2 regions of the Parasutterella sp. St.1A3 genome follow, and region 2 is predicted to be linked to the other one. Evidence: predicted binding sites of a transcription regulator. Region 2 holds the regulator's gene; the other holds the start of a gene.
What was found. The regulator NrdR, encoded in region 2, represses ribonucleotide reductase genes. The targets are predictions, from matches to a motif close to CACNANATNTNGTG.

Region 1: AC6I1F_RS04450 (ribonucleoside triphosphate reductase) is a predicted target of NrdR. The motif match lies at 6,332-6,345, and genes of this name have one in related genera.

What each region holds. Positions count from the first base shown of each region.
Region 1 covers NZ_BAAGFK010000001.1:932,668-942,288, forward strand. Annotated here, with positions in the region: gene cysE (serine O-acetyltransferase) at 1-324, shown strand, start outside; gene AC6I1F_RS04430 (AMP-dependent synthetase/ligase) at 430-2,262, opposite strand; gene AC6I1F_RS04435 (AMP-dependent synthetase/ligase) at 2,263-4,110, opposite strand; gene AC6I1F_RS04440 (addiction module antidote protein) at 4,113-4,403, opposite strand; gene AC6I1F_RS04445 (hypothetical protein) at 4,511-5,332, opposite strand; gene AC6I1F_RS04450 (ribonucleoside triphosphate reductase) at 6,589-8,604, shown strand; gene nrdD (anaerobic ribonucleoside-triphosphate reductase) at 8,640-8,819, shown strand; gene AC6I1F_RS04460 (anaerobic ribonucleoside-triphosphate reductase activating protein) at 8,886-9,621, shown strand, end outside.
Region 2 covers NZ_BAAGFK010000001.1:2,240,226-2,249,846, forward strand. Annotated here, with positions in the region: gene thiL (thiamine-phosphate kinase) at 1-911, opposite strand, end outside; gene nusB (transcription antitermination factor NusB) at 901-1,383, opposite strand; gene ribH (6,7-dimethyl-8-ribityllumazine synthase) at 1,388-1,882, opposite strand; gene AC6I1F_RS10415 (riboflavin synthase) at 1,973-2,578, opposite strand; gene ribD (bifunctional diaminohydroxyphosphoribosylaminopyrimidine deaminase/5-amino-6-(5-phosphoribosylamino)uracil reductase RibD) at 2,597-3,688, opposite strand; gene nrdR (transcriptional regulator NrdR) at 3,702-4,157, opposite strand; gene glyA (serine hydroxymethyltransferase) at 4,173-5,441, opposite strand; gene erpA (iron-sulfur cluster insertion protein ErpA) at 5,617-5,970, shown strand; gene AC6I1F_RS10440 (anhydro-N-acetylmuramic acid kinase) at 6,041-7,147, opposite strand; gene AC6I1F_RS10445 (M23 family metallopeptidase) at 7,189-8,514, opposite strand; gene tyrS (tyrosine--tRNA ligase) at 8,720-9,621, shown strand, end outside.

The sequences.
Region 1 (9,621 bases), 1.3 Mb from region 2:
CGCAACTGTATTATCGGCGCGGGCGCCAAAGTGCTTGGCGGCTTCGAAGTCGGCGATAACTGCCGTATCGGCAGCAACGCTGTGGTGATTAGGCCGCTTCCGGTTAATTCAACCGCGGTTGGTAATCCGGCACGAATTGTCGATAAGAAAAAGAGCGCCGAGAAAAAAGCGGTCGAAGATGCAAAAGCTCAGGTTCGGCTTGCCGCCTACGGTATCGTCGCCAATGAGGAAGACCCGTATGTGCTGAAGCTCAAGCAAATGGAAGCAAAGCTTGCGGAACAGCAGGCAAGAATAGAAGCGCTGGAAAAGAGCTCAGCAAAATAAGACGATTAAGTCTTTGTATTACACGAGAAGTAAAAAAATAACGGCAGTCCGCGAGGCTGCCGTTATTTTTAGGGTGGCCTGACAGGACCGCACCGTTGGGTTAATTTAGGGTTTGTTTTGAGGAACCGTATAGAGTTCTTCAATTTCCGCCGCAAGACGCTCTTTAATGATGGGGCGGCGCAGCTTCATAGTGACTGTCAGCGCGCCGTTATCCACATTCCAGCCCTCACGAAGGAGGCGGACATTTCGCGGAATTCCGTACTGCGGGAAATTCGCGGCGGCTTTCTTCAGGCGCTTCAGGGCGGCCATTCGAATGTCTCGGCGCATCATTGCGCTGTCGTCCTTCGGATCAATACCGTGCTCTGCGGCAAAATGTTCCCATTCTTTTTCGTTTACGACAGCAAGAGCTGTAATAAAGGGACGGCCTTCACCGACGGCCATGACCTGTTCAAAGAGCGGGTCTGTCTGTATAGCGAGCTCCAAGTCAGTCGGCGAGATTTTTTCTCCGGTCGAAGTCACAATGATTTCCTTGATACGGCCCTTGATTCGGATGCGTCCGGCGTCCGAGAGCTCTGCCTGATCTCCGGTGCGGAACCAACCGTCTGAGGTAAAGGCCTCTGTGGTCGCTTCAGGACGTTTCCAGTAACCCTTCATGACCGAGGGTCCTCTCACCTGAAGCTCATCCATATCACCAAGGCGTACTTCGATTTTTTCAAGCGGTTCTCCGACGGTTGTCGGATTGTTAGCGCCCTGACGATTGACGGAAATCACAGGGGCGGTTTCTGTGAGACCGTACCCCTGTCTGATATCGATACCCATGCCGCAGAAGAAGTGGCCGATTGCGTTATTCAGCGCGGCGCCGCCCGCGACCGCGGTTCTCAGGCGGCCGCCAAAGAGCTTGAGAATCTGTTCGCTGAATTTGGGCAGGATGTAGGGCGCTAGGAATTTGTCCATCCAAGAGTAGGAGGAAGAGGGAATGGCCAGATCGTTTTCTTTGCAGAACTTTCTCCAGCCGATAATCTCGGCCTGATCAGCAAGAGAAGCAGTAAATCCGCCTTTGTTTCTTAACGAATGTTTGATCTTGTTGTAGAACTGTTCAAAGACTCGGGGAACCGCAACGAAGATCGTGGGGCGAATGATCTGAAGATCTTCCGGCAGCTTGAGCACGGAACGGGCGAATCCGACCTCTGCGCCAAGATTCAGCGCGTTATAGATGGTGACGGTTCTTTCGAAGGTGTGCGAGAACGGCAGGAAAGAAAGGAACACATCATCCGGCCCCATATCGAGTGCGTTGGAAATGCCGATCGTGTTGGCAAATATGTTGCCGTGCGTCAGCATGACGCCTTTGGGTTTGCCGGTGGTACCGGATGTGTACACAATGGCGGCAAGACTTTCGGAATCAATGTACGGGTCTTCGATCTCAGTGCCGCTGCCCGCGTTAAGCCAATCAGAGAGGTTATAGACCGGAACGGGAGAATCTTTATCAGCCGTATCGGCATCTTCTCCGGAAGTGATGACCGCTTTCAGATTAGGGTAGTCGCGCTCGGCGTTGAGCATCGCGTTCCAGCGCAACGTGCGCGGGACAAAAAGGATTTTTGCTTCCGAGTTATTCAGAATGAATGCGCTTGACGCCGGGGTGTCGACCGCGTGCAGCGGCACCGGGACCAGGCCCGAGCTCAGAAGCGAGAGATCAGCGAGCGCGGCGGTGGTGGAATTGGGCATCAGTATAGCCGCATGATCGCCTTGCTTCAGGCCGGAAGCGGCAAGCGCTTTTCTCCAGCGCATCACACCGTCTCCAAACTCCTTCCAGGTCATTGTGACCCAAGCGTTGGTTTTGGCGTCAAATTCGCGGTAAGCGACTTTATCGGGACGAATTCGGATGTTTCTTCTGAGCAGGTCGGGAAGCACCCTGGGTTCTATGGAATTTTCGGCTGTCATTTATTTTCCAAAATTTTTATAAAGGTTGTCGATATCTGTCTGATTATCCGCAACGATAACGCGGCGTTTGATTTTGAGCGTCGGAGTCAGGGCGCCGTTATCAATTGTCCACGGCTCAGAGAGGAGCTTAACCGCACGCGGTACGCCGTACTGAGGGAACTGTCGGCAGTCAGATTTCAAACGTTTGAGGACCGCGCGTATCACCGTGCTGTTGGTCATGATGTCCGGATCGTTCGGGTCCAAAGAGAGCTGCTTCACAAAATCCGCAAACTGATCTTGGTTCACTACGAGCAGCGCGCAGATAAACGGCCGATTGTCGCCGTAGATCATCGCCTGATCAAACAGCGGGTCAGTTTCAATCGCCTGTTCGATGTCAACGGGCGGAACTTTTTCGCCGGTCGACGTTACGATAATTTCCTTAATTCGGCCTTTGATTTTCAGGTATCGGCCTTCTCCGATTTCTGCCTGATCTCCGGTTGAGAGCCAGCCCTCAGGACTGATGGTTTTAGCGGTATCTTCCGGTCGCTTCCAGTAACCCTTCATGACTTGAGGACCTCTGACGAGAAGCTCGTCTTTGTCTCCGATTTTTGCTTCGATGCCGGGAAGGATTGGTCCGACCGTATCCGGATGGTTGGCGCCTATTTTATTGACAGAAATGATCGGCGAAGTTTCAGTCATGCCGTAGCCCTGATAGATTTCCACGCCAAGTCCGATCAGTGTGCGCGCGACATCCGTACTTAGGGCCGCACCTCCGGAGACGGCGACGCGCAGTCTGCCGCCGAATGAATTTCTGATCTGATTGCGGACGGTTTTGTTGTAGAAGGGATCAAGCAGATCGTCGAGCGTATTGATAAACGGATTGTGAGCGGCTAAGCCGTTGCGGCGCTCAAAACGGCGGTAGCCCGCATTGACGGCGCTGTTAAAAACAAACTGCGCGGCAGATCCCTTCGTTTTCAGGCGTTCTTTAATCTTGGCCGCGACTTTTTCGTACACACGCGGGACCGACATCATGATAGTGGGACGAGTATGTTTTAAATCATCAAGGATTCGGGTGACGCCGCGGCTGAACGTCACTTTATTTCCCATGCCGAGACCAATGTAGTAAGAGGTTGTGCGCTCAAACGTGTGTGAAAGCGGCAGGAATGAGAGCCACTCGTCTCCGCCGACCGGCGCAAGGTTGTAGAGCAGGGCGGATATGTCGCTCATGATATTTTTATGCGTCAGCATAACGCCTTTGGGTTTGCCGGTCGTGCCGGACGTGTAGACGAGAGCAGCAAGGTCCTCTTCGGTCGGGCCCTCGAAAGGGAGAGTGCTTTCCTGTCCCCTTGCGAGCCACTCGTTTAACCCGAGTGTTTCGACGCCGCTGCTGCTGATGCCTTCGCCTTCGTCATCGATAAAGACAACGGTTTTAAGGTGTGGCAGATCGATTCCGGCCTGTTCGATGGCATGCCAGCGGGCTCGATTCAGGATAACCAGAAGTTTGGTTTCTGAGTCGTTCAGAATATATGCGCAGTTTGCGGCGGTGTCGATGATATGAAGCGGAACCGGGACGCGTCCTCCGATGAGTGTGCCCTGGTCAAAGCAGACCGCAGCGATGCTGTTGGGAAGCAGCATTGCCGCTTTGTCGCCTTTTTTAAGTCCGCTCGCGGTAATGGCTTTGTGCCACAGCTGAGCGCGCTCCCAAAGTTCTTTGAAAGAAAGCGTGACCCATTCCTGTTTTTTGGCATCATATTCGCTCAGCGCGGGATCGTCTCCCCGAATGCTGAGGTGGTGAGAAATGAGTTCGGGAATAATGGAAAGTTTTCTAATTTCAGCGGCTCTTTCCCGGCTGTCGTCAAACATTGTCATTGTTATCTCGCAGAAATCGGCTTATCCCGGACAACAAGGTCGAGGTCTAAGGCAGAAAGAATTTTAAGAATAGTCGCAAATTCCGGTGAACGCGTTCCCGAGAGCGACTTATAGAGGCTTTCTCGAGAAAGGCCGGTTTCTCTGGCAAGACGCGACATGCCGTAATTTTTGGCAAGAGCGCCGAGCGCGAGAATAATCTGCGCAGCATCGTCCTGGGTGCGGTCAAGGATGTCGTTGAGCGTTCTCGCTTCCGCCGACTCCGCCCGCACCGGGAAGTCTTGTATTTGTGACATGGTTATTTCCCGTTGTTTCACAAGTATCAGGGCTGAAGTGTAGCCTACAGGATACAGAAGCAGCGGAAGTTCGCGTAGAAGCGTAGATACGGGTTTGCCGCAATGATCTACTGGTTAAAGCTGTACGGGCTGACAGAGTAGACGTATTCAGGGATAGTCTCTCTTTTCTGAACTTCTGAGGGCGGCGTCATGTTCTGGCTGGCAAGGAAGTTCTTGACAGCGCCGACGGAGCGATCGATGAACTTTTCGGTCAGAAGTTCAATTAGGCGATAGGTGTTTCCGCTTTCGTCATGAAAGTTGGGATAGTCGGTGAAATCGTAATCGATCAGATCTTCAACGGAGAGGCGGCCGTCGGTGACGGTAAAGTACTGCTGCACCGAGGCGAATTTTTCGCCCTGAGGGTCGACAAGATGTGCGGTCAGGCGGAAGTCGAGCGAATCGTCCATAAAGGAAAGATCGTCGGATTCTTCCGCGTCAAAGAGTTTTTCTCTTGACACGGAATCCACAAGAAGGTCGGCCTGACGGATACGCGCCCAAAGAGCGTGGCAGTCATATTTTTTAAGACGGTAGCTCTGAGCTTTGATACGGAAAGTCGCCTCGCCGTCTTCATCGTGACCGAAGTCAGCGGTGAAGTTGTTGATTAGATCATCGGCATGAGCGAGCGCCTCATCGGTCGGGAAAACGGCTCCGGCGTTATTCAGAATAGAAAGACAGCGCAGCAGTCTTCTTGTGTCATAGCCTTTACGGTCAAGTTTTACCTGTTCGAATGCATACTGGCCGGCAATCTGACCGGCAGTAAAACGAACGCCTTCTTCACGATAATCAGCAGGCAGGGCGCTGATGAACTCAGCGACGCGTTCGAGCTGTCCGCAGCCGTATACGGCGAGACAAATCGCGGGCAAAGTTCGATTCGGAGTAGTGAGGCGCATTGCAAAAAACTAAGTAAAAATTAAACGGGGAATACATTGTACCGATTCAAAAAATAGATTGTGCGCAACAAAGAGGACAGATACAAAAAAATAAAACAAAAGACGAAAAACTGCGCAGCGGTATGATTTTCAAACGCTACGAACAAATCAGCTGAAAAGTTGAATTTTGAAATCTTCGTATAGAAAGTAATTTACCCTTTTTAGCCTGGTTTGTGACTAGAAAATTCCATTTGAATACTTTTGAAAAACTAAATAGTGTCAATTTAACGAAATCAATCATGAAATAAAATTGAAAAAATCTTGATATATTTATTAATTATTTATCTAAAATTATTGAAATTTGATTAACAACTTGTTTCTTATTAAATTTTCTTGTTTCCATTTTGCAAAAAGAAATTTTTTTTATGTATTCTATTGGCACTGTCTTATTAAATGCGTTTCTCCTCTATTTAACGCGAGATACCTCCGGTTGGTCCCGGATGGTATGTCTAAGACCCAAAAACCGCCGGCAAGGCGGTTTTTTCTTGCCTTCGTTATTTTGATCTCGCAATTGCAGAAGAAACATCGAGGCTGCATTGGAAACGCCAAGCGTCCGGGATGTTATAAATTCATCCAGCAGCGGTTCACTAAAGGGACCTTTTTGCGGTCCTTTGAACTGGAGAACAGTTCACCGGGCAGCTATTTGATAAAAATCTCATTAGAACTATCCCTAATTAGGACTATTCCTTATCTGTAAAGAAGTGAATTTAATTTAATTTGACACCAATAAAATATAAATCTAATGAAAAATTTAAGCGTATATCTAAAAAACAATAATTAAAAAACATACTCTCTTTTTTAGATTTGTTTCTCTTAAAAGACGGATTCTTCGTGCATACCGATAACTTCATGTTTTTATAAAAGAACTTTATTTGTTAGTTTTTATGCTCTCTAGCCTAAATTTTTAATCTGTCAGGACAATGAATCTGGGTCTGCTGAATTCAGTCCGAATATCTTGCCTTCAACATCTTGTGTTTTGTCTGAGCTGATCAAACTCCGATTGCTAAAAGTTATCCGTATGAAATGACGGAAAAAAATTGAGATGACGCACCCACAATCCTTAGCGGTTCTCAAATAACCCTTTATTTAGTTGCAATGATTTGCTAACCTACAATTGATTGTGTTCATAATGAGCGAGGCCGTTTGTATATTCAAAGTTTGCATAGTAGTATCGAGGCCATCAACTTTGAACCAGAATTTTCCAAACGGAGTGATTAATGAGCCTATCTATAGTGATGCCGCTTCACGTAATCAAGCGTGACGGTACCGTAAAAGACTTTGACATGAATAAGATTTCCGCGGCCCTGGCTAAAGCCGGCGCTGCGACCGGTGAATTTGATGACGCCACTGCCAACCGGATCACGCATGTTGAAGTGATGGAAAGGCTCAAACAGTACACAACACCGACCATTGAGCAGATTCAGGACGCGGTGGAAAACGCACTTTTTGATACGGGTTACCGTAAGACGCTGCGTGCTTATATTGTTTACCGCGAACAGCGTGCAAAAGCCCGCGACGCCCGCCGCAGTCTCGTTGATGTGGAAAGCTCCATGAACGAATATCTGCAGCAGCTTGACTGGCGCGTCAATGCGAACGCCAATCAGGGCTATTCTCTGGGCGGTCTGATTCTGAACGTTTCCGGTAAGGTTGTTGCCAACTATTGGCTCAGTTACGTTTATCCGAAAGAAGTCGGTCAGGCGCATCGTGAAGCTGATATTCATATTCATGATTTGGACATGCTTTCCGGCTACTGTGCCGGCTGGTCGCTAAAGACACTGCTCAACGAAGGTCTTAACGGTGTTCCCGGTAAAGTGGAAGCGGGCGCTCCGAAGCATTTGACCAGTGCGATCGGCCAGATCGTCAACTTCCTCGGCACAATGCAGAACGAATGGGCCGGAGCTCAGGCGTTCAGCTCCTTTGACACGTATCTTGCTCCGTTCGTCCGTGTGGACAACCTGAGCTACAAGGAAGTTCGTCAGTGCATTCAGGAACTCATTTACAACCTGAACGTTCCGAGCCGCTGGGGCACACAGACGCCGTTTACCAATCTCACATTCGACTGGGTCTGCCCGGAAGATTTGAGAGAACAGCACCCTCTCATCGGCGGAGAAGAAGCCGACTTCACATACGGTGAACTTCAGGAAGAAATGGCGATGATCAACCGCGCCTACATTGAAGTGATGCTTGAAGGCGACGCAAAGGGCCGCGTGTTCACATTCCCGATCCCGACTTACAACATGACGCCGGATTTTGATTGGGACAGCCCCAACGCGCGTCTGCTTTTCAGTATGACGGCCCGCTACGGTCTTCCGTACTTCCAGAACTTCATCAATTCGGAACTGAAGCCGAATATGATTCGTTCCATGTGCTGCCGTCTGCAGCTTGACCTCCGCGAACTTCTTAAACGCGGCAACGGCTTATTCGGTTCAGCCGAACAGACCGGCTCTCTCGGAGTTGTCACGATTAACTGCGCTCGTTTAGGTTACGTGTTCGCGCAGGACGAAGAAGGTCTTTTCAAGCGTCTTGATTTTCTTCTTGACTTAGCCCGCAACAGCCTTGAAATCAAGCGCAAGGTTATTCAGAGACACATGGATCAGGGGCTCTTCCCGTATACAAGACGTTATCTCGGAACGCTGCGCAATCATTTCTCGACGATCGGTGTCAACGGTATGAATGAAATGATCCGCAACTTCACACAGGATAAGGAAGACATCACAACGGAAGCGGGTCACGATTTTGCAGCGCGTGTACTTGACCATATCCGTGAAAAGATGGTCATGTTCCAGGAAGAAACCGGCCATATGTATAATCTTGAAGCAACACCGGCCGAGGGCACGACTTATCGTTTTGCCAAGGAAGACAAGAAGCGCTTCCCCAAGATCCTTCAGGCAGGCACGCCGGATCATCCCTACTATACCAACAGCTCTCAGCTGCCGGTAAGCTACACGGACGATCCGTTCGAAGCGCTCGAAATGCAGGAAGATTTGCAGAAGAAGTACACTGGTGGTACGGTGCTTCACCTTTACATGAACGAAGCGATTTCGAGTCCCGAGCTCTGCAGCGATATCGTTCGCCGCGCGCTGACGAATTTCCGTCTTCCGTACATTACGATTACGCCGACCTTCTCGGTATGTCCGAAACACGGCTATATCCCGGGCAACCATGAGTTCTGTCCGAAGTGCGACGCCGAACTGATCGCAAAGAAGAAGCAGGAAATGGCCCAGGCCTCTTAATACACAGATTTATTGACTTTGACAGGAGCAGCAAAATGGATGAAAAAGCAAAAGAACAGGAAATCACACTGAAAGACGAAGAACGCACAAAATGCGAAATCTGGACACGCGTGATGGGTTATCACCGTCCTACATCTTCCTTCAACATTGGCAAGCAGGGCGAATTCGCCGAACGCAAGTACTTTGTTGAAAGCAAGTGCGGCTGTGGTAAGTAATCCTTAACCACTTGTCGTTCAGTACGAAGCCTCCGCATGATCGGAGGCTTTTTTAAAGGCCAGAAGATGTCAGAAAAAAAGAGGGAAATCATCGAAATTGAGGAAGTCAGCAGCAAACCGGCTGAAGCGTTAGTCGTCGGCGGACTGGTCCGCTTCACAACGATTGATTTTCCCGGAAGCCTGGCGGCTGTCGCATTTATTCAGGGCTGTCCCTGGCGTTGCGTCTACTGTCAGAACAAAGAACTTCAAAGTCGTCGGCCGGACGCAGAGACCGATCAGGTGAGCTGGGCTTACATTGAGCGGTTTCTTTCGCGCCGAAAAGGGCTGATTGACGGTTTTGTGTTCAGCGGGGGAGAGCCCTGTGTTGATCCCGCGCTCTCTGACGCGGTGAAGAGGGTCAAAGCACTCGGCTATAAAGTCGGACTGCACACCGGTGGGATATATCCGGCGCGCCTAGCAGAGATTCTCCCGTATTTGGACTGGGTCGGCCTTGACATCAAAGCGCCTCTGTCCGAAGAAGAGACCTATGACAGAGTTGTCGGAAGAAAAGGATCGGCGCAGAAAGTCAGAAAATCACTTTCCCTGTTGCTTGCTTCCGGAGTCGCTCTGGAGACACGCACGACAGCGCATCCTGATTATCTCAGTGAAGCACAGATCGTCAAACTTGTGAAGGAATTGAAGGAGGCCGGCGTGCGCACATTTGCGCTTCAGATTTATCGCCAGCCGAGAGAGCTTCCCGAAGAGGAAGTGTTGGAGCGCGTCGGCACGCACTATCCGAATCCGCAGGCTCTGGATGAGCTGA
Region 2 (9,621 bases):
CTAAGCCGCTGAGATAGTTCTAATATCCGCGCGCTCTGTTCGGCCGAGGCGGTAAAGAGAAGTTCATAATCGTCTCCGCCGGAAAGCACACAACGGCGGCGAACGTCCTCCGGCATATTGCGCATGGCCTCCGAGAGCGGGAAATCCTTCCAGTGAAGCACCGCGGAAACGCCGGATCGATCCAGAATATGCTGAAGATCTCCGATCAGACCGTCCGAGATGTCGCAGGCAGAACTTGCGAGGTTTAAGAGCCCCGTGCCCAGCGCAACCCGCGCTGTGGGCTTATCCATTCGGGATTTGAAGTAGCGGTAGTCAGACGGCGCGCACTTCCAGTATCCCAAAATGTCTCCTAAAGCGGCAAATGCGTCTCCGGGCGTGCCGCTCACCCAAATATCATCTCCGGGCCGCGCTCCGCTTCTTGTCAGACCTTTGCCCGCAGGCAGCTCGCCAAGCGCAGTAATGGAAATTGTGGTCTTGGATGGTTTGCCGTCAATGACCGGCGCCTTGACTGTATCGCCTCCGCGAAGCGGGCAGCCGTAGCGGAACGACTCTTCCATCAGCCCCTTAGAGTAAGCTTTAAGCCACTTCTCATCAATTGAAGGAAAAGAAATCGACAGAAAAAACGCTTTCGGAACGGCGCCAGCGGCAGCCAGATCCGAGAGATTAACCGCAAGAGACTTTCTGCCCACGGTGTAGGGATCCGCGTTATCAAAAAAATGCGTTCCCAAGGCCATCATATCCGTCGTGACGGCAATTCTTTTATCTCCAATATCCAAAAAGGCGCAGTCATCTCCAACTCCTTGCGAAGGCCAAGCGTTGGGATGAGCGCCTTTATCGGTGAAGAATTCGGATATGACCCCAAACTCGTCCAGCGAATTCGGGGTCCTCGTACTGTGCGGCTTATCTGGCATCTTTGCTGCCGGAGGCCTCATACGGTCTAAGCTTCGATACGAGCTTATCAAGAACACCGTTCACATAACGGAATCCGTCAGTACCGCCAAAGCTCTTAGCGAGCTCAACCGCTTCGTTGATCACGACGCGATACGGCGTCGCGGTATTCTTCAGTTCATAAGTTCCAATCAGAAGAATGCCTCTTTCGATCGGAGACAGAGTCGTGACGTCGCGGTCGACAAAAGGTTTATACGCATCTTCCGTCGCGACAAAATCATCAATTACGCCGTGCAGCAGACTGCGGTAAAACTCCGCGTCCGCCTTATCAAAATCTTCCGCTTCCAGTGCGGCCGCATCTATTTCAACAGGGTCGGTATGACTGATAAGCCACTGATAAACACCCTGCAGCGCAAATTCGCGCGAACGTCTGCGGGCACTGCGGCCGCCGCGTTTCTTCGCCGGCGCTTTAATCGATGTAGTTTCTTTTGACATATTTTTACTCTTGCGAATCTGTATCGTCGTCAAACGACACAGCGCAGATTCTGCCGAGATTGCCCATTTCCAGAGCGACACGAGCGGCGTCTCTGCCTTTTTCCTGCATTCTTACTCTGGCCTGCTCTTCGTTCTCAACAGTCAGAATGCAGTTTGCGATGGAAATCGCCTCTCTGACGACAATATCCGTAATGCCGCGGGAAGATTCGTTTGCGACCAGCTCAAAATGATAGGTCTCACCGCGAATCACGCAGCCGATCGCGATCATCGCGTCCAGATCCGGATAACGCTCAAAGAGCATTGTGAGCGCATAGGGAATTTCCAAAGCGCCCGGGACGGTTGTGACAACAATGTTTTCGTCCTTAACACCGTTGGCCTTCAGCTCCTCATAGCAGGACTGAAACAAGCCTTTGCAAACCCAGTCGTTAAAGCGAGCACTGACAATACCAATTTTCAGATCAGTACCGTCTAATTTCGACTGAATAAAGTTGATAGCCAATTTTATCTCCTAACTTAAATCTTCGGAATTTTAGCAAAGCAGCCGCATCCTCCCGAATTCCTGCGCCGTGATGAGCGCAAAGATTTCAGCTTAGCGCTGAATGAGCGAATACATGCGCTCAATATAGCGAGCAACAGTATCCACCTCGACATTCACCAGATCACGGACCTTGGTGTACTTGAAGGATGTGTGCTCAAACGTATGAGGGATCAGGTTAATCGAAACACGTGTGCCTGCGGGCGTATCTTCAACTTCGTTAATCGTAAGCGATACTCCGTTGATCGCGATCGAGCCTTTATAGGCAAGGAACTTGCCCAGCTTCATCGGGCAGCGCACCACCAGATGATAGGACTCCGCTTTCTTTTCAAAAGCGTCGACTTCGCCTACGCCGTCCACATGTCCGCTGACAATGTGACCGTCAAGACGATCTCCCAGACGCATCGCCTTTTCCAAGTTCACATGACCCCAGCCGTCCAAACCGGCGGTCTTATCTAAAGACTCGGCGGAGACTTCGACCTTAAACATTTTTTCGTCGACCTCCACAACGGTCATGCAGGCACCGTTGATCGCGATCGAATCGCCGATTTTAACTGTATCCAGACCCAGTTCAGGCGCCTCGACATGAATGCGCAGACCGTCTCCGATCTCTTCATTATCACGAATGCGACCGACGGCCTGAATAATTCCTGTAAACATCTCTAGCTCTCCTGTAATCTAACCGGCCGGACGCAGTAAAAGGCGCAGATCCGGTCCTACTTTTTCAACATCGATAAATTCTAGCGCTATACCTTCAGAAAGGTTCTGAAGCATTGGCAAATCAAGCAGTTTTCGTCCTTGTCCGAGCAACAGAGGTGCCGCATAGATCAAATACTCGTCGATCAGCCCCTGCATCGCGAGCGCGCCGTTCAGACGAGCGCCCGCCTCAACATGAACCTCGTTGATTTCGCGCCGTCCGAGTTCAGCGCACAGCGCCTTCAAGTCAACTTTACCGTCAGCGCCGCGCAGCTCAATCACTTCCACGCCCTGCGCTTCAAACATCTGAGCGCGGACAATGTCATAGAAAGCGCATACCAAGAGCACTTTGCCTTCTTTAAATATCTTCAGATCCGGGCTGAGACGAAGCTGCGAATCCACCACCACCTTAAGCGGCTGACGCTCCGCGCCTTCAATTCGGGCGTTCATGAGCGGGTCATCAGCTTCCACTGTGCCGGAACCGGTCAGCACGGCGCCCGAGATCGCTCGCCAGAAATGACCGTCTCTTCGAGCATCTTCGCCGGTAATCCATTTGCTGACGCCGTTTGAAAGCGCGGTATTTCCGTCCAAACTCATCGCGAATTTAGAGCGCACCCAAGGCATACCGGTGCGCTGACGCTTCAGAAAGCCTTTATTAATGTCTTCCGCCTCTCTTGCGCCGACACCGCACTCCACCTCAATTCCAGCCTCTTCCAGCATTTTCAGGCCGCGTCCGGAAACCAGAGGATTCGGATCTTTGAGCGCCGCAACCACTCGGGCGACTTTCGCATTTTTGAGCGCAAGCGCGCAGGGCGGCGTTCTGCCGTAATGCGAACAGGGTTCAAGCGTCACATAAACAGTCGCGCCCTCAACCGATTCGCCTCGACGCTCCGCGTCACGAAGCGCCATCACTTCAGCATGGGCCTCGCCCGTGCGCTGAGTATGTCCCTCGCCGATGACCCGACGGTCTTTGACAATCACACAGCCGACGGCCGGATTCGGGGGGCAGATCATACGAGCCTCGCGCGCAAGTTCCAGAGCGCGGCGCATGTAGGAAATATCAGAAAAACTCATTTTTTTCTCTTGATCAGAGCTTACGGGTTTGCTCAACGAGACTGACAAAGTCCTCCAGAGTCTGGAAATTCAGATAAACGGAACCGTAGCGAATATAAGCAACCATATCCAAACACTTCAGTTCGGCAAGCACCAAATCGCCAACCTCTTTAGAGGAGACTTCTTTCTCGCCGCGAAGTCTCAGCTGCCGCTCAATGCTGTTGACCGCTTCGTCCACAAGTGCGGCCTTGACCGGACGTTTGCGAAGCGCGATTTCCATCGATCTTCTCAATTTTTCCGAGCTGAAAGGCTCACGCACACTGCCGTTGTTCTTGATGATCTGCGGCATCGACAGCGCCGCTTTCTCGTAAGTGGTAAAGCGTCCTCCGCAAGCGGGACACTTTCTGCGGCGGCGAATGACACTGCCCTCTTCGCTGGTGCGCGAATCAATGACCTGCGTATTGGGCTCTTTGCAGTACGGACACAGCATAGGCGGCCTCTTTACTTAAACAGTCTGGCGATAAACCGGGAAGCGGGCGACAAGGGAAGCAACCGCGTCTTTCACATTGGCAAGAACCGCTTCGTCATGCGGATGATCTAAAACGTCGGCAATCAGACTTGCGACTTCTCTTGCTTCTTCCTCTTTAAAGCCGCGAGTCGTCATTGCGGGCGAACCGATACGGATGCCGCTGGTCACAAAAGGCTTCTGCGGATCATTCGGAATAGAGTTTTTGTTTACGGTAATGCCGATCTCATGAAGAATGTTTTCGGCTTCCTTGCCAGTGATGTTCTTCGATCTCAGGTCAACGAGCATGACGTGGCTTTCAGTTCTGCCTGAAACAATGCGAAGACCGCGCTTGCTGAGCTCTTCGGCCATCACGGCGGCGTTGCGGATGACTTGCTTCTGATATTCCTTGTATGCGGGCTGAAGCGCTTCATGGAGCGCGACCGCTTTCGCGGCGATCACATGCATCAGAGGACCGCCTTGAATTCCGGGGAAGACCGCCATGTTGATCGATTTTTCGAGATCGGGACGGCAGAAAATCATGCCGCCGCGTGGACCGCGCAGCGTCTTATGCGTCGTCGTTGTGACGATATCGGCGTAAGGGAATGGACTCGGATAAACGCCTGCGGCCACAAGACCGGCGTAGTGGGCCATGTCGACCATCAGATAGGCGCCGACTTTATGCGCGATTTCTCCGAAACGCTTGAAATCAATGCGCAGAGAATAGGCAGACGCTCCGGCGATAATCAGCTTCGGCTTATTTGCCAATGCGAGCTTCTCAACGGCGTCGTAATCAATTTCTTCTTTTTCATTCAGGCCGTAGCTGACGATATTGAACCATTTGCCGGACATGTTCAGTTTCATGCCGTGCGATAAATGGCCGCCTTCAGCGAGCGACATTCCCATGACGGTGTCGCCCGGATTCAGAAGTCCGAAAAACACCGCCATATTGGCCTGAGCGCCGGAATGCGGCTGAACATTAACCGCCATCTCCACGCCGCAGGGTTTGCAGAAAAGCTCCAGAGCGCGCTCTTTTGCCAAGGCCTCAGCCTGATCCACAAATTCGCAACCGCCGTAATAACGCTTGCCGGGATAACCTTCAGCGTATTTATTGGTTAAGACAGACCCCTGAACTTCCATTACCGCAGGAGAAGCATAATTTTCGCTTGCGATCAGCTCGATCTGATCTTCCTGTCTCTGCCCTTCTTTGCGAATAACTTCCCAAATAGCGGGATCCGTCATTTCGACTTTGTCGGCTTTACTAAACATTCCGAAATCCTCTCTAATAAATACAACACCTGGTGGGTGCCGAATGTGCATAAGCTTAAATGATACGCCGCTGTAAAGAACAACTTTCCAAACTAATTTTTTCAATTAATACGAAAGGATATTGACTGCATCTATATAATCGAGTCACCAAATTAGTTAATTATGAGGAATCAATATGTCTGAAGAACAGGTCAAGCTTCCCGATCCGATCATTTTCACCGATGCGGCCAGCATGAAAGTTAAAGAACTGATCGACGAGGAAGGCAACCCCAACCTGAAACTTCGCGTTTTTGTTCAGGGCGGCGGATGCTCCGGCTTCCAGTATGGCTTCACCTTTGATGAAGAAGTCAATGAAGACGACGCGACCATGGAACGCAACGGCGTCATGCTCCTCATCGATTCGATGAGCTATCAGTATTTAGTCGGCGCTGAAATCGACTACAAAGAAGACCTTGAAGGCGCTCAGTTCGTCATCAAAAACCCGAATGCGACGACAACCTGCAGCTGCGGCTCCAGCTTCTCCGTATAACGGTAAAATTCGCGCTTCTTGACGTAATAAGAATTCTGCCCGATTCTTTCGAATCGGGCCTTATTATTTTTTACGCCGGATAAAGCGCGCCTAAAATCCTTCCGCCTTCTGCGCCCGTGACGCTCGGAAGATTCCCCGGCTGCCGCTCAACGAATCGTTTTGCGAGCCACGCAAAGGCCGCGCCTTCCACGTCCTGAGCGTCCATGCCCAGAGCCGCCGTCGTTTTTACCGCCCTTGCGGGATTCATTGCCGTAAGCTCCTGCATTAAAAGCGAATTTTTCGCTCCGCCGCCGCATACAAACAACTCCTGAATGTCCGGGGCAAAGCGCTCAATCGCTTCAGTAATCGTGCCCGCCGTCAGGGCTACCAGCGTCCTCTGCACGTCTTCTACAGACTCATCGGAAAGTTTTGATTCAAGCCAGCCTAAGTTAAAAAGCTCACGGCCGGTGCTTTTCGGCGGCGTCAGATCAAAAAACGCTTCTTTCTTCAGCAGCGCCAGAAGCTTCTCACTAACCTTACCGCTTCTAGCCCACATTCCATCGTGATCGTAGGGCGTGCCGTTGATTTTCTCAGTCCAGCCATCCATCAGAACATTGCCCGGACCGCAGTCAAAACCAAAAACATCTGCGTCGGAACCTAAAGCAGGCAGATATGTCAGATTGCTGATGCCGCCGATGTTGAGAATGCCGCGCGGCACACTGCCGCTGAACACGCATTTATGAAACAGCGGCACTAGCGGCGCGCCTTCACCGCCCGCGGCTAAATCCCGACTGCGAAAATCCGTCACCACATCCGTCTTCGTAAGCTCCGCAAGCAGCGCCCCGTTGATCAGCTGCGTGCTCGCGCCCATCTGCGGGCTGTGACGAATCGTCTGACCGTGCGCGCCGATAGCGCAAATGTTTGAGGTTTCCAGACCGGTTCCTTCCAGCAGCTTGTTAAAAACTTTAGCGTAGATTTTGGCGACTTCGTTGCCGCACTCCTGACAGCGCAGGACCTCGTCCGGACCGCTCGAACAGAGACTGATCAGAGAGGAGCGCAGATGTGTAGAATAGGACTCCGAACTTCGGCCGATAAATTGATATCGACCGTTAGTAAACACGGCTGCGACCGCGTCGACGCCGTCCATGCTGGTGCCGGACATCATTCCGACATAAATAGGAATTTGCGGTTCTGACATAGAAAATGGTCTTGTTTACAAGACCTCAATTCTAATGGATGTTAATGCGCGGCTGTACGAGGCTGATTCTGAGCGAGCTGAATTCGACTGAGCATCGCGATCTGACGGCGCATCGGAGCAATCGCCACTTTAAAATCTTCAGCGGCCTCATCTCGAAGGTTTTCACCGGTACGCAAATCAGCAATCAGCGGGTTGACCTGCTGGCCGTCCTTCTTAAGTTCATAGTGCAGATGAGGTCCTGTTGCCATGCCGGTCGCACCGACATAACCGATGAGCTGACCTTTTTTCACTTTTGTTCCGGGTTCAATCCCCGGAGCGTACTTGCTCATGTGTGCGTAAAGGGAGGTATAGCCCGAGGAGTGCGAAATCTCCAGCCAATAGCCGTAGCCGCGTCGCTGATAACGCTTCGTCGTCACCGTGCCGTCACTGGCTGCATAGATAGGCGTTCCTTTGGGCGCGCCTAAATCCACACCCCAGTGCGGTCGCAAACGTCCGGTCACGGGATGTCGACGAACTCGGTTAAAAGTCGAGGTGACACGCGCCTCGCAGGGCATGCGAAGGAAAGTCACATCGTTGTTTTTTCCTTCGGAATCGTAATAACCTTCGATTCCTTCGCCTTCATACCAATACGACTCAATCGTCTTATTCTTGGCGTAGTACTCAATCGCGAGCAGTTTCCCGGTTCCGATGTCAGCTCCGTCAAGCTGACGGCGCTCATAAATCACGCTGAATGTGTCGCCCTTAGAGACGTCCTTGGAGAGGTTCAGCTCCGTCGACAAACGATCTTTGATCTGCTTGAGAACTCCGGCAGGAATATTCGCTTCGACAGCCGCTTTATCCAAGTTGGAGGTAATAACGCCCGAAGCAGCGATCGGAAGCGCATCAAACCCGCTGGTTTTCTCGGCATGCATGAATTTCCCGTCTTTATTTTTGCTGACCTCAAAGAAAGAAATATCTTTGGACTGTGAGTCAATCGGACGGAACACTCTCAGAGAAATCACTTCTCCGCCAGTCGTCAGACGAGCCTGGATAAGACGTCCTCGGGAGAGACGCGCAAACGGATTTTCTTTGCCTTTGATTGTCGTCACGTAACGAGTAAAGGCTTTGTCCTGGATACCAAGGCGCTCGAAAATCTTCTTGGAGGTGTCTTTCGGTTCAATGTGGGTCTCAGCGTAGACATCGTCCATTTCGCTTGCCCACTGCTGAATCAGAACGCTAAGATCAATTTCGCCGGCCTTTTCCATAATGACCGGCGTCTTTTCTTCCGCTGCGTGCAGAGAATTAAAGGAGGCGAAAGGCAGAACGAGAGCAGCCGCAAATGTCACTGACTTAAAAATCTTGGTTAATTTGCCTGCTGCAGTATTCACTTTTCTGTCTCTCTTCGTTCTCACTCTCAATTCGCTTGACGAAAACAAATCCCCCAACGCAGAAAGGATAAACGCTGAAAGAGAATATAGAATATGGGGATGGCTTTGATTACGCCCCTACCGTCAAGTGCGTCAATTATATTGGATTTAAACATTGACGTCTGCAAGGGGTTTTACTACTACGATTTTAGGATTGTTTCTAAAAATGACTGAAAGTGTCGAACAAAAAAAATTCCCGGTGAGCCAGAAGATTAAGGACGCAATGGCCCTAATCAAACGCGGCACCGACACACTTCTGATTGAGCAGGAGCTTGAGCAGAAGCTCGCTCGCGCCGAAGCGACGGGCAAGCCTCTTCGTGTCAAACTCGGTCTCGATCCTACCGCTCCCGACATCCATCTCGGACACACTGTCGTTCTGAACAAACTGCGTCAGTTTCAGGATCTCGGACATACCGTTATCTTCCTCGTAGGAGACTTTACAAGTGCCATCGGCGACCCCTCCGGCCGCAATACAACACGCCCTCCGTTAACGAGAGAACAAATTGAAACAAATGCGAAGACTTATCTTGATCAGGCCTACCATGTCCTGGATCCGGATAAAACCGAAATTCGCTACAACTCCGAATGGTGCAACAAACTCGGTTCCGAAGGCATGATTCGCTTAGCGTCCCGCTATACGCTCGCTCGTCTGCTTGAGCGCGACGACTTTGCCAAGCGTTTTGCCGAACAGGCACCGATCGCCATGCATGAGCTGCTTTACCCGCTGATGCAGGGCTACGACTCCGTCGCCCTTGAGGCCGATGTGGAACTTGGCGGTTCCGATCAGAGATTCAACCTGCTCGTAGGCCGCGAACTGCAGCGCCAGTACGGCCAGGAAGCGCAGTGCATCATCACAATGCCGCTGCTGGTCGGCCTGGACGGCGTCAACAAGATGAGCAAGTCCAAACATAACTACATCGGCATTACCGAAAATCCGAACGATATGTTCGGCAAAGTCATGTCCCTGTCCGATGATCTGATGTGGAACTGGTTTGATTTGCTTTCCATGCGCAGCAACGAGGAAATCGCTCAGCTGAAGAAGGAATGCGAAAACGGACGCAATCCGCG